Regions from separate parts of the Pectobacterium sp. A5351 genome, predicted to be linked through region 1. Evidence: predicted binding sites of a transcription regulator. Region 1 holds the regulator's gene; the other holds the start of a gene.
What was found. Region 1 encodes PhoB, which activates phosphate uptake and scavenging genes when phosphate is short. Its sites were predicted from a motif close to CTGTCATAAAACTGNCNNAT; they were not measured.
Positions count from the first base shown of each region.

Region 1 (7,075 bases):
TACATGAAGAAAATTCATGTAATGCAGAAACATCGCAAATTCGTGGATGAGAAGAATTACTCCGGCAGGCCGATCTGCTGACGCGTCTGACGACGCGTCTCTTCGGGTAGCGGTAAATAACCATCCTGATTCACCAGCGACTGCCCCGTTTCGGACAGCACACGATCTAAAAATGCCGCCGTCAGCGCTTCCAGCGGTTGGCTGGGCGCTTTGTTCACATAGATGTAAAGGTAACGGGTGTAGGGATATAAACCGCTGCGGATATTTTCAGTCGAGGGATAAATGTAGTCGCTCCCTTGTGCGGCTAACGGCAGCATTCTCACGCCGCTGGTACGAAAGCCCACGCTGGCATAGCCGATGGCATCCGTTGAAGCAGCCACCGCCTGCACAACGGATGCCGAGCCTGGCAACTCATTAACCTGAGGAAGGAAATCGCCGCGGCATAGCGCCTTTTGCTTAAAGAACCCGTAGGTTCCTGACGCAGAATTTCGCCCATAGCGCAGTAGCGTGCGTTTTTCCCAACTGCCGCGCAGGCCGAGATCGCCCCACTGTTTTATCGGCTGGTGGTTACCGCAGCGTTGCGTAATCGAAAAGATGGCGTCCAACTGCGATAAATTCAGCCCAGGCAGCGGGTTATCCTGATTGACCAGCACCACCAGCGCATCCATCGCGACCGGCACCGCCAGCGGTGGATAGCCATAGTGCTGGACGAACGCGTCAATTTCGCTGGCTTTCATCGCCCTGCTCATCGGCCCAAGCTGCGCCGCCCCCGATGCCAGAGATGTCGGCGCAGAAGATGATCCAGCGGCCTGAATCTGTAAATTCACGTTCGGGTAGTGCTGGCTGAAATCCGCCGCCCAAAAGGCCATCAGGTTAGCCAGCGTATCCGACCCCGCGCTGGAGAGATTGCCCGCCAACATCTGGCGAGGCTGTGCAACGCAAAACGCGCTGAGCAGCAGTAAAAAAGCGCCCGCAATACGAGTGGCGGATGTCATGGTAGCGTTTTCCGTCAGGCTAAAGGTTTCACCGTATTTTCAGCCAGAGAGGCAGGGACAATCAACCGATTCGGCAACGTAAAGACAAAACGCGAGCCCAGACCATCCTCACTCATGATTTCCAGACGGGAATCATGATGGCTGAGCGCATGTTTAACAATCGCCAGCCCCAGCCCGCTGCCGCCCGTCTGCCGTGAACGCGCCTTATCGACTCGATAAAAGCGCTCTGTCAGGCGCGGTAAATGTTCGGCCGCAATGCCCGGCCCGTTATCGCTGACCTGAAATTGCGCCCCTTGCGGGATCTTCTGCCAGCAGACTTCGATGCGCGTTCCCGCTGGCGTGTGGTTAATCGCGTTATACACCAGATTGGATACCGCGCTGCGCAGCTGTTCTTCATTACCAAACACGCAGAGACTTTCGTTCACACGAAAGACAATCTCATGACGTCCCTGACTGAGGGTCTGCGCTTCACGCTGTAACACGCGCAGCATCAATGGAATATCGACTTTTTCATTCAGATCGATTGCCGTCGCCGCCTCAATACGGGACAAGGTCAGCAGCTGTTTGACCAGCCCGTCCATGCGTCGGGTCTGCTCCTGCATGGTATTCAGTGCCTTCCCTCGCAAGGCCGCATCCAGCGTTTCTTCCTGCATCATTTCCAGATAACCCTGCAACACCGTCAGCGGCGTACGCAGTTCATGGCTCACGTTGGCAAAAAAGTTACGTCTGGCACCTTCAAGCTGGTGCATTTGCGTAATATCACGCACCACCATCAGTAGCTGCCCTTCGGAATAGGGCATCACGCGGAATTCAACATGGTGGGAATTATTCAACTGCAACGTGAGAGGACGGCTAAAATCTTGCCCTTTCATGTAGTTGGTGAATTCGGGATAGCGCAATAAGTTGAGGATATTCTGACCGTTATCTTCCGGCCAGCGGAAACTCAGCAGGTGCTGCGCCAGATGATTACACCAGAAGATCGTTCCTTCTTCGGTAGTGATCACCACGGCATCGGGCAAAGACTCGGCACCGCTGCGAAACCGTTTGATCAGGAGCGCCAACTCACGGCGTCGGCGTCGGTTACGCAACTGCATCTGATAGAGCCCGTAAAACAGCGGCTCCCAGCTCCAGCGGCCGGGCGGTGGCGTCATGCTGCGGTCAACCCACAGCCAGTAAGAGAGTTTCAGTTGGTTATAAAAGTTCCAGCAGAGTAAGCCTAATACGGCGACCAGCAGAAACCAGGGCAGATAACCAAAAATCAGCCCTAGCAGCAACGCGGGCAAACAAAAAAAAGCCAGCTCCAATGCCAGCCTTTTCCAGGATAAACGTTCTAGCACGTTAATATTTCTCCGGTTACGATCACCTCAGTAACGCGTTGAAAAACGGTAGCCCGTTCCCCGAACGGTTTGCACCATTTTGTCATGTCCGCTGGTTTCCAGCGCTTTACGCAGGCGACGAATATGGACGTCGACAGTACGATCCTCAACATAAACGTTAGTGCCCCAAACGTGATTCAGCAACTGTTCCCGGCTATAAACACGTTCAGGATGCGTCATAAAGAAATGCAGCAGCTTAAATTCCGTCGGCCCCATGTCCAACGCGTGCTCTTCGGTCGTCACGCGATGAGAGGAAGGATCGAGGCTCAGGCCACGCATTTCAATCACTTCTTCCACCGCCATCGGTGAAATGCGGCGCATCACGGCTTTGATACGCGCCACCAATTCTTTGGGTGAAAACGGCTTGGTAATGTAATCATCCGCACCCACTTCAAGCCCGCGCACGCGGTCTTCTTCTTCACCGCGTGCGGTCAACATCATCACCGGAATATCACGCGTCAGCGCCTCGCGCTTCATATGCTTGATGAATTGCAGGCCCGACCCGCCAGGCAGCATCCAGTCCAATAACACCAGTTCTGGGAACGGCTCCGACAGTTGCGTTACTGCACTGTCATAGTCTTCGGCTTCAACGGGTTGATAACCATTTTGCTCCAGTACAAAGCAGACCATTTCACGAATTGGTGCTTCATCTTCCACGACTAATATGCGTTTTGCCATTGTCAATCCTGTCGTTAATCATCGTCGCTGTTAGCAGGCGGAGGCATTATGCGTCAGTTTTATGACAGATTTATGAAAAACACACGGACCTCTCTGCACGATTGTTACAGCGCGTACATCCGATTTTTCGAGCCGCTTTCCAAACGTCTGATTCCACCGCGACAGCCGCCATGCCTGCTATATATAATCATGGCATTACGATGACAAAGTACGATGGCGACGACACACCCTTTCACATAATAAATAATGACAACGTCGTCCATCGCCACGCGGCATGAATATCGAGAGAACACGATGCGCATTATCCACACCGCCGATTGGCATTTAGGGCAATATTTTTATACCAAAAGCCGCGCTGCTGAGCATCAGGCTTTTCTGCACTGGCTTATCGCTCAGGTGGAGCACCATCAGGTCGATGCCATTATAGTCGCAGGCGATATTTTTGATAACGGCTCGCCCCCCAGCTATGCACGGGAAATGTATTATAGCTTCGTGGTAGAACTACAGCACACGGGCTGCCAGCTCGTTATTCTCGGCGGCAACCACGATTCCGTCGCGATGCTGAATGAATCCCGCGAGTTGCTGGCCTGCCTGAACACGCGGGTGATTGCCTGCGCCAGCGACGATCCCGCCCAGCAAGTGCTCCTGCTGCAAAACCGTCAACAGCAGCCCGGTGCCCTGCTCTGTGCCATTCCTTTTTTACGTCCACGCGATGTATTGACCAGCAAAGCCGGGCAATCAGGGGATGAAAAACAGCTGGCGCTACAGGAAGCGATTACGGCGCACTACCAGCAGTGTTACCAACTGGCTTGCCAAAAGCGCGATGAACTTGGCCTGCCGCTACCGATTATTGCAACCGGGCACCTGACGACCATTGGCGCAACCGCCTCGGAATCCGTGCGCGATATCTATATTGGTACGCTCGATGCGTTCCCTGCTCAGGCTTTTCCCCCTGCGGATTATATCGCGCTCGGCCATATTCACCGCCCGCAGCGCGTGACGCAAAGCGAGCATATTCGCTACAGCGGTTCGCCTATCCCGCTAAGTTTTGACGAACTCAACAGCGAGAAATCCGTGTGCTTGATCAGTTTTGAACCAGATTTGCCAGCACAAATAGAAATATTGTCTATTCCTGTCACTCAGCCGATGCAGTTGATTAAAGGTAGCCTGAGCGACATTGAACGACAGTTGGCCGCATTTCAGGATTATCGAGGCGATAAACCGGTATGGCTGGATATCGAAATCAGCACGCAGGATTATCTTAGCGACATGCAAAAACGCGTTCAGGCGATGACCGAGAATCTGTCTGTTGAGGTGCTTCTGCTACGCCGCACACGAGAACAGCGTATGCAGGCGATGACGCAACAGGACAAGGAAACGCTGAACGAGCTCAGCGTACATGACGTTTTTGAACGCCGTCTGGCAACGGAGACAGAGATGGAAGAGAGCCGCCAGCAGCGCGTTCGCATGCTGTTTAATCAGGTTATTGATGAACTGGAAAATAGCGAGCCAGCCAAATGAAGATTCTCAGTCTGCGCCTAAAAAACCTCAACGCGCTAAAAGGCGAATGGAAGATCGACTTCACGCAGGAGCCGTTTTCCAGCAACGGCTTATTTGCCATTACCGGCCCAACTGGCGCGGGAAAAACTACGCTGCTGGATGCCATCTGCCTGGCGCTGTACCACGAAACACCACGGCTTGGCCTGCTTTCCGCCAGCCAGAATGACCTGATGACGCGTAATACCGCAGAATGCCTTGCAGAGGTCGAATTCGAAGTGAAAGGCGTGGGATACCGCGCCTTCTGGAGCCAGCGGCGGGCAAGAAATGTCCCTGACGGCAATTTGCAGTCTCCCAAGGCCGAACTCGCGCGCATTGAAGACGGCAAAATTCTGTGTGAAAAACTCAATGATAAAAAAGAGATGATCACGCAACTCACCGGGCTGGATTTTGGCCGCTTTACGCGTTCCATGATGCTGTCGCAGGGGCAATTTGCCGCCTTCCTCAACGCCAAAGCAGACGACCGAGCGGAACTGCTGGAAGAGCTGACCGGTACGGACATTTACGGCCTGATTTCCGAACGCGTCTATGACAAGCACAAACAGGCAAGCGTCGCACTGAGCACGCTACAGGCGCGTGCATCCGGTATTCAGCTATTGACCGATGAGCAGCGTCAACAGGTGGAAGAACAGCTTGCCGAGCTGATCCAGCAGGAGCAACGGGGCAACATCGAGCGAGAGCAAGCGCTGACTACGCTACGCTGGTTCGAACAACTGACGCAGCGGCAAACACAGCTGACCAATACGCAGGCACAACATGCAAGCGCCGAATCCGCCATTCAGCAGGCTAAGCCACAGCTCGACAAGCTAACCAGCAGCGAACCGGCAGAAAAACTGAGGCCGCTGCACCAGGAACGAGAACGCTATCGGCAAGAGTCTCTTGTGATCGCCCAGCACATTGAACAACTGACCGCAAAGCAGGCCGCCGAGCAAACGACGCTGGCAACGCTACGCCAGCAGGAAGAAAAAGCCGAGCAGGATGTTAGTAGACACAAACAGGTACGGCAGCAACAAGAGTTGTTAATCAACGAACAGATTGTGCCACTTGACCATCGGATTGCCACGCTGGTGCAGCAGCACGCCCAGCAGCAGGACGAACTGGCCAAAATGCAGGTTCGCCTGCACGCAGATGAAAGCAAGCAAACTCAGACAGCGGCAGAGCAACAACAGGCTAAACAACAGCTTGAACAGATTCAGTCTTACCGCCAGCAACACGCGCATCATCAGCAGTGGGGAGAGCGGTTGCCTCTGTGGCGCACCCAGTTTCGACAATTGCGCCAGTTTCAGGACGAACAACAGAAGCTGGAGCAGAAACAGGCGCAGCACAGGCGAGAGTCGACGGCGCTACAGCAAGCAGCCGAAATACTGGCGACACAACAGCGTGAACAACAAAAAGTCGTTGATGCAGCGCGCCAACAGTTCACACAACATGATGAGGCGCAGCAACATCAGGACGCGCACCAGTCGCTTTCCACGCTGCGCCAGCGCTTTAATCAGCTCATGGATCAGCAGACTACATGTCGACAGTTCGCAACCGTCAGCGACCAGTTCCAGCGTCTTCAGGTGCGCAAGCAGCAGCACCTCGCCAAACAGGTTGAGATACAAGGACATATCGACCAGTCGCAAATATTATGGAAACAGCAACAGTCTGAGCATGAACAGCGCAGCCAGCATCTGGCCGATCTGGAAACAATCTATCGGCAGGAAGAACGTATTGTTAATCTGGAAGCCGAACGGCAACGGCTACAGGCAGGAGAAGCGTGTCCGCTGTGTGGCTCAACCGAGCACCCCGCCATTGAGCGCTATCAGGCACTGCAACCGTCTGAAACTCAGCAACGCCTGACAACGTTACAGCAGGAAGTGAATCGATTAACAACGGCGTTGGCGAATACAACGGCTCAACTGGCCTCGCTAGAGCAGCAGCGGGAGCTGTTGCAGCAGGACATCGTTCAGCTCGATAGCGAACATCAAACCCTGCTCCAACAGTGGCAAGATGTCAGTGAGCGCTTACAAGTTAACTACTCGCTGGAACAACAGGACGACATCGCGGCCTGGCTTACACAGCGTGAAGCCGAAGAACAGGCTATTCGGCAGCAGATTACCCTCCGCGAGCAGCGACAAAAACAGTGGCAGGAAAGTAAGGATTTACTGACTGCCGCAGAGGCATTGCAGCGGGAACTCGACCAGAAAATCGAGCTGAACACTCAGCAACACACCTCGCTACGCGTTACGCAGGAAGAAACGACTCAGTCACTGCAACATGTGCATCAGCAACTCATGCAGCATACGCAGGAAATGACGCAGGCGCTGGCAACAATAGGGCTTCTTCTGCCAGACGCTGACGCACAAGATGACTGGCTGGCTCAGCGCGAGAACGAATGGCAAGACTGGAAAACCAAAGAGCAGGAACAATCTCGCTTAATTCCCCTGTTAGCCACGCTGGACAGCGATCTTCAGCATCTGCACCACA
Region 1 covers NZ_CP116477.1:3,219,104-3,226,178, forward strand. The annotation lists gene O1Q74_RS14925 (PstS family phosphate ABC transporter substrate-binding protein) at 57-995, opposite strand; gene phoR (phosphate regulon sensor histidine kinase PhoR) at 1,010-2,332, opposite strand; gene phoB (phosphate response regulator transcription factor PhoB) at 2,360-3,049, opposite strand; gene sbcD (exonuclease subunit SbcD) at 3,344-4,570, shown strand; gene O1Q74_RS14945 (SbcC/MukB-like Walker B domain-containing protein) at 4,567-7,075, shown strand, end outside.

Region 2 (7,075 bases), 190 kb from region 1:
CTTGTTTTGCTTAGCTCATTATTCTAATAACGCGATGGAGTTGCTCTTGCCTTACGTGGCAGTGGGCTGCCTTATGGTGGTGAATTGTACAACCTCTGTTGTTCAAAAGCTAATTTTTAGTGATATGCATCACACAATTAAATTCACAAAGGCTTTCACTCTACCCACCGTCTCCCCACGCTGATTTTCTTTTGTTGCGGATCATTACCCTCAGTGACCACTACGCCGCTGGCTATGCTATGCTCATGATGAAAGACGAAATTTTAGTCACTGTCCGTTATTAATTGAGCGCCATTCACTGTCGGTTAGCACAATTTTTTTGCGCGCAGTCACCACGGTTTCGCCATTGGTTATTCGCTGATGAAGGCCTATTCCGCCCCCCATGGAAACCTGGAAACTTAACCTCTTCTCTGCCTGGCTGGGATGCTTTTTCACCGGGCTGGCCATGAGCCAGATATTACCTTTCCTGCCACTGTACATTGAGCAGCTTGGCGTTCACTCGCACGAATCGCTGAGCCTGTGGTCCGGCTTAATTTTCAGTTCGTCTTTTCTCGTCTCTGCCGCCGTAGCTCCACTGTGGGGAAGCCTCGCCGACCGTAAAGGTCGTAAGCTTATGCTGTTACGCGCTGCACTTGGCATGGCGATCGTGATGTCGTTACAAGGACTGGCGACCAACGTGTGGCACCTGTTCATCCTGCGCACGCTTATGGGGCTGACCTCCGGGTATATTCCCAATGCGATGGCGCTGATCGCCTCGCAGGTTCCGCGTGAAAAAAGCGGCTGGGCATTGGGTATGCTATCGACCGGGCAGATCGCCGGTGTCATTCTCGGCCCCTTATTCGGCGGCTTTATGGCCGACAACATCGGGCTACGCACCGTCTTTTTCATCACTGGCGGCATGCTGTTTACCAGTTTCCTGATTACGCTTTTCGCGATTAAAGAGAGCATAGTTAAGGTCACCAAAGAGAATCGGCTCAGCGGGAAAGCCGTCTTTGCTTCTTTGCCGTATCCGGCACTCATTATCTGTCTATTCATTACGACGATGATGATCCAGATGGCGAACGGCTCCATTAGCCCCATCCTCACCCTGTTCATCCGCGATCTGACGCCCGGCACGGACAACATCGCCTTTATCAGCGGCGTGATTGCTGCCATTCCCGGCGTATCCGCCCTGCTATCCGCACCGCGCCTTGGGCGTTTAGGCGACCGGATCGGCGCACACCGCGTACTAATCACCGCACTGGCGATCAGCGTGCTGCTGTTCCTGGTCATGGCGATGGTACAAAGCCCTGCGCAGCTCGGCATACTGCGTTTTCTGCTGGGCTTTGCCGATGGTGCGCTGATGCCAACCGTGCAAGCGCTGTTGGTCAAATACAGTAGTCAGCAGGTGACAGGCCGCATCTTCGGCTATAACCAGTCATTCATGTATCTGGGCAACGTCCTCGGGCCGTTGGTGGGTTCCGGCGTCTCCGCTCTGATGGGCTTCCGCTGGGTGTTCGTCATCACCGCGTTTCTGGTGTTGTGCAATACGATACAACTCTTTTTCACCTTCAGGAAACCGCGCGGAAAAGGATAGCAACAGCCTCTCTAAACAGCGATATGTCATGAAAACCGCATACTGCATTTCAAAATCAGGCGTGCGGTCACAGAACTGACATATCAATTATCTATGCTCCGACGGTACCTCAATCAAATTGATTCACATCAAAGAGCGAATGCCATGAAACACACGTTGTTAGCACTGCTGGTTGCCGGATTTCTGCCGTTCAGCGCGCAGGCAGAAGGAGAAAAAGTGACACGCTATGTCGTTACCTTCCCAGCCAGCGATCATGTTGCGTATCAGGGCAAATTCGCCCAGAACTTCCCCAACGGTTTACCTGTCGGCATTGGCTCCGGTCTCTATTTTACCGGCAAACAGGGTGATGACCTGATGTTCACCACCGTCACCGATCGCGGCCCGAATGCCGATGCGCCGCTGGTCGGTGAGAAAGAGGCCAAGATCTTTGCCAGCCCCGACTACGCGCCGCTGATGATGGATATTCGGGTCAGCGCGAAAGCCGCCGAGGCGATCAATGCCCGCCCGCTGCATGATGCCGAGGGCAATATCACCGGCCTGCCGCTACCTGCGGACGTTATCGGCACCACCAACGAAGTGGCACTGAATGACGCCCTACAACCGCTCAGCACCAGCCAGCGCGGGCTGGACACCGAAGGGATTACGCCGGACGGCAATGGTGGTTTCTGGCTGTGTGACGAATACGGCCCGTTCCTGATCCACGTTGATGCCAGCGGGAAGATCCTGCAAAAATTCGGGCCGACGCCTGCGGACAACGAACACTCGGTTGCCAGCGGTTTACCAAATATCATCAAATGGCGTCAGCCGAATCGGGGTTTTGAAGGGTTGACCCGCTTGCCGGACAGCACGATCGTCATGGCCGTGCAAAGCACGCTGGATATCGACGGCAAAACCAAAAACAAAGCGCAATTTACGCGCCTGGTGATGTTTAACCCGGAAACCAAAACCAGTCGCATGCTGGGCTACCCCATCAATATCGACAGCTACAAGAAAGCGAAGGATGCCAAAATCGGCGATATCGTGGCACTGGATAATCAACGCATTCTGTTGGTCGAACAGGGCACAGATAAAGATAAACAGATGCAGAACCGCATCTATCTGGTCGATCTCAGCAAAGCGAGCGACCTGACGCCGTTCGATGCCAACGGCAAATCGCCGGAATTTGACGATCTCGCCCAGTTGGAAAAACGCGGCATTACCCTGGCGCACAAGCAGGAGCTGGTGGATCTGCGTAAACTTGGCTGGCAGCAGGAGAAAGTGGAAGGTCTGGCCCTGGTCGATAAGCAAACGCTGGCCGTCATTAACGACAACGACTTTGGTCTGCAATCCGTGCTGCAATCCCCCGTGAAAGCAAAAGATAAGGCGGATGACTATCAGGTTACTACCGATGGAAAACTGACGCGAGATGGCAAGGCGGTAGAGACAACCTTAGCCATCAAACCGTTGCAGAAGCCAGAGGCCGACAACGAACTGTGGGTGATTCATCTGGAACAACCGCTGAAGTAACCTTCTGTGAAATGGCTTCCACCAGAGGATGGCCCCAAAAGTGGAAGCAGCAATTCAGCATGCTCAGGCATGCTCGAACCAGTCGCTATTCTGTTGCGCAATCGGCGTGATCGAATAGCTCATTTCCTGCAAGTGCTCACGAATCGTTTTTTCCGCGCATCAGGGTCGCGCGCTTTCAGGGCGTTAAAAATCAGGTCGTGTTGTTGGATCAGGCTTGGCGGAGGAGAAACCTGACTCAGGCTGAGAAACTCGTGCATCTGCTCATTCTGCACAGCCAATTCCTGCCGACGCACATTGTGCTCCAGCGTCAGCAGGTGTTCATCTGTCACCCTTTCTGCCGCCCGACGTACCATCGCGCGCTGCGGCAGGATCTGCACCAATCCAGCCTCTGCCAGCTTGATAAAAGCCTCTCGGACTGGCTGGCGGGACACATCAAAACGCACAGAAATTTCTTTTTCAGACAGCAGCTTACTGGGGGAATATTGCATTCCACGATGTCTTTACGCAGTACGCGATAAATTTGCTGGTTGACTGGTTCATTGTTGTTGCTCTGAAAAGAGGTGCCCATGACGCTACGTTTGGCAGGTGACAAATACTTCAGCGCTGACAATCTTCACGTTACTTATCCTTCTATGCATGTAGCCATTCGTTTACGCCAACTACCATACAAGTACCTAATAATGATAGTTTGAATCGCCTCACATTGATTCACATCTGTAATATCTATCTAAAACCGATGAACAGCGGGAAGTGAAACTGAATGCAATGAAGGGATAGAAGATGTAGAAAAAATAATATGATACGTCTGTCTAACAGGCAGTACATTGGGGGGAATGAACGCGGAACCTGCGTTCCTTACGGTACATGTCTTGGATATCGGCGTCTTTTGAACCCTGTCTTTTTAATTAACAGAGAAAGCGCCCTACCGAACGGACTCGCTGTAGTCTTGCAAGAAATCCAGAAACAGGCGCACCATAGGGATGTTCGTGCTGCGCTTCAGATAGCTAATCGCGAATGTTCTCTTCAGTTGCTCCTCCAGCGGAATCACCGCGACATCATAAGCGGTCAGGCTTTTCGCGACAGATGAACAGAGGAAGACCACACCAGACAGATTGACCACCAGATCCATAATGATGTCCATATTGCTGCATTCGCGAAAGTAACTGGGGTTAATGCCCTGTCGGGTGAAGGATTCGGAAACGGCGGCATGCTCCCCCGTCCCTTTTTGCGGCACGATCAGCTTTTCTTTTACCAGTTGCGGCAAGCTTAGCGTCGTATTGCCCGCAAGCGGATGCGACGTCGACATCACCGCCGCAATGTCATCAACCTGGCAAATGGTGTGATGAAACAAAGGATCGTTCAGGTATTCATCAAAAGGCGTTGAGAAAGACAGGTGGATCCCGCTATTACGTACCCTCTCCAGTAAATCGATGCTCACGCCATCAATGAAGGAAATATCGATATTGGGGTAGGCTTTCTGAAACAGGTTAAACATATTGTAGTGGGCCAGACGATTGAAAATCGGGATCACGCCAACCAGTAGCGCGCCATCCGTGCTTTCCTCATAGCTGCTGACGAACTGCTCCAGCTCATAATATTCCTTAATCATGCCCTGAATTTTATCAGCAAAGACCTTCCCGAATGGCGTCAGAGAAAACTGTCGCGTGGTTCGGTTAATCAGCTTCCTTTCCGTTTCAAGCTCCAGCCGCGCGATCTCTTGGGACAAAAACGCCTGAGAGATATTCAGCGCTTTCGCTGCTTTCGTGAAACTCCCGACCCGGATGAGTTCCTGATAATAAATCACACGTTTTATACTGAGCATTGTTTTATATTACGCATTAACGGTACCGTCTATATCCTGCCATGATAACAATTATAGGGATTTGTAAATAATCAATTGTGATTAGATGCACATTTAATTAATGAGAAATAACGTTAATAGTAGATATAGTCAACTTATTATAAACGAGGAAATAATTGAGTAGATTAATACGACACAGTCAATATTGTTAAATATTTTTTAGTATTCTCTTTACAAATATGACATCATCACTCACAAACCAAAAAAGTTTACATCTCCCTAACAAAAGGACTTAAGATATGGATTATTTTAAAACAACAAAGATAGGGTTAGCGACCTTGGCAATGATGAGCGCGACGGCAATCAATGCGGCACAGAATCAGCATGAGATCACCGTAAAACAGGAAACCACGTCGGTAAAATTAATTTCGGACGTGGTTTATTCTCAGGTCTCCATGCGTGGTTACCCTAACGTCGCATTAAAAATGGATATTCTTCAACCTGAAGCGAAAAACGCGCTTCCTGTGGTATTATTTATTACCGGCGGCGGGTTCATTAACGCCAATAAAGATAATTACCTGCAACAGCGTCTAAACATTGCTGAAGCCGGTTATGTGGTTGCCAGTATGGAATATCGTGTGGCACCTACCGTTCTTTTCCCCGCGCCGCTGGAAGATGTGAAATCCGCCATCCGCTATCTGCGCGCTAATGCGAAAAAATTCGGTATTGATAGCCAGCAAGCCGCTGTGTTCGGTACCTCTGCGGGCGGCTATCTGGCAGCATTTGCCGGCGCGACAAATGGTTCAAAAGTCTACGATAAAGGCGAACATCTCAATCAAAGCAGCGATGTTCAAGCGGTGATCGACTTTTATGGGTTATCCGACCTCACGCTGGTGGGTGAAGGTTTTCCTGATGATGTTGTCCAGAAACACGCTTCAGCGTCCGCTACGGAAGCTATCTGGGTCAACGGCACATCGGTATTTAATGAAGGCGGCGCCATTACCCGCTATCCCGATAAAGCGGCCACCGCCAACCCGATTAACTTTATCAACAGCGCGACACCGCCGTTCCTGATTATGCACGGTACCAACGATACTCTGGTTTCACCACGCCAGACCGAGAGACTGCATCAGGCGCTGACAGAGAAAAATATCGACTCGACCTACTACAGCGTCAAAGGCGCCGAGCACGGCGGGCCGCATTGGCTGCAACCGGACATCATGCAAATTACCGTACGCTTTCTTGATAAACACCTAAAACCCTGATGCCGGTTTAAAATCTATAGAATAGATTTCTTATTATTTATGTTGCATAAACGTTAGTGTGAAATAAGCACTAACGTTTTTATTTGTTGCGAGAAATCGCTCTAGCCGTTTATACCCTTCTCTACCACCGCATAAAAAAACGTGCGATATGACGCACATCAATTATTCACGCCTATCACATAATGAAAAAATAACAACGCACACATCTATAGCGGAAACGCTATTTCTTAAAAATACAAAAAGAATAAAGAAATAACATTGTATTTATAACAAATCGATATTTGTTATATACGGTTATACAAAAAAATAAACGTGACCAAGCGCACACTTAGATCTTTATTCTCATGCTCCAATAAAACCATAATAGCAACGTGGCTTATTTACTATTTTCATCGTAATGATGAACCGCTGTTTTCCATTAGCCTCAAACTGCGAAATATTAATGTTGGTACTGGATTAATACTGTCTATGAAAGATATAGCGTTCGCACGGCTATCACCTCAATGTGAAGATTTATAATATGGAAGAATTATCTCGCCGTCGTTTTATTGCCTATATGGGAAGCGCGATTGCCGTTAGTGGAAATATCGGTATCGCACGCGCACAGAATGAACCCGAAAAAGCGCAGGGTAAAGTAGCCGTTAAATATGGCTTATTGCATAACGAAATGCGCTGTATCGGCTGCAAAGCCTGTATCAAGGCCTGTAAAGCGACCAATAACGTGCCCGATGGTGTAACTCGGCTGGATATATTGCAAACCGTCGATATTCCCGCTGTTGAAAAAACGCGCGCGATTAAGCAATTTTTCCGCAAATCCTGTCAGCACTGTGAGAACCCGCCCTGCGTTGCCGTCTGCCCAACGGGAGCCTCCTTCAAAGACGCGCTCACCGGGATCGTTGATGTCAACGATAAACGCTGCGTGGGCTG
Region 2 covers NZ_CP116477.1:3,404,511-3,411,585, forward strand. The annotation lists gene O1Q74_RS15750 (multidrug efflux MFS transporter) at 383-1,576, shown strand; gene O1Q74_RS15755 (esterase-like activity of phytase family protein) at 1,721-3,082, shown strand; partial or broken gene O1Q74_RS15760 (GntR family transcriptional regulator) at 3,146-3,650, opposite strand; gene O1Q74_RS15765 (LysR family transcriptional regulator) at 4,005-4,904, opposite strand; gene O1Q74_RS15770 (alpha/beta hydrolase) at 5,183-6,148, shown strand; gene O1Q74_RS15775 (4Fe-4S dicluster domain-containing protein) at 6,669-7,075, shown strand, end outside.
Region 2: a site for PhoB is predicted at 1,641-1,660, ahead of O1Q74_RS15755 (esterase-like activity of phytase family protein). Genes of this name have one in related genera too.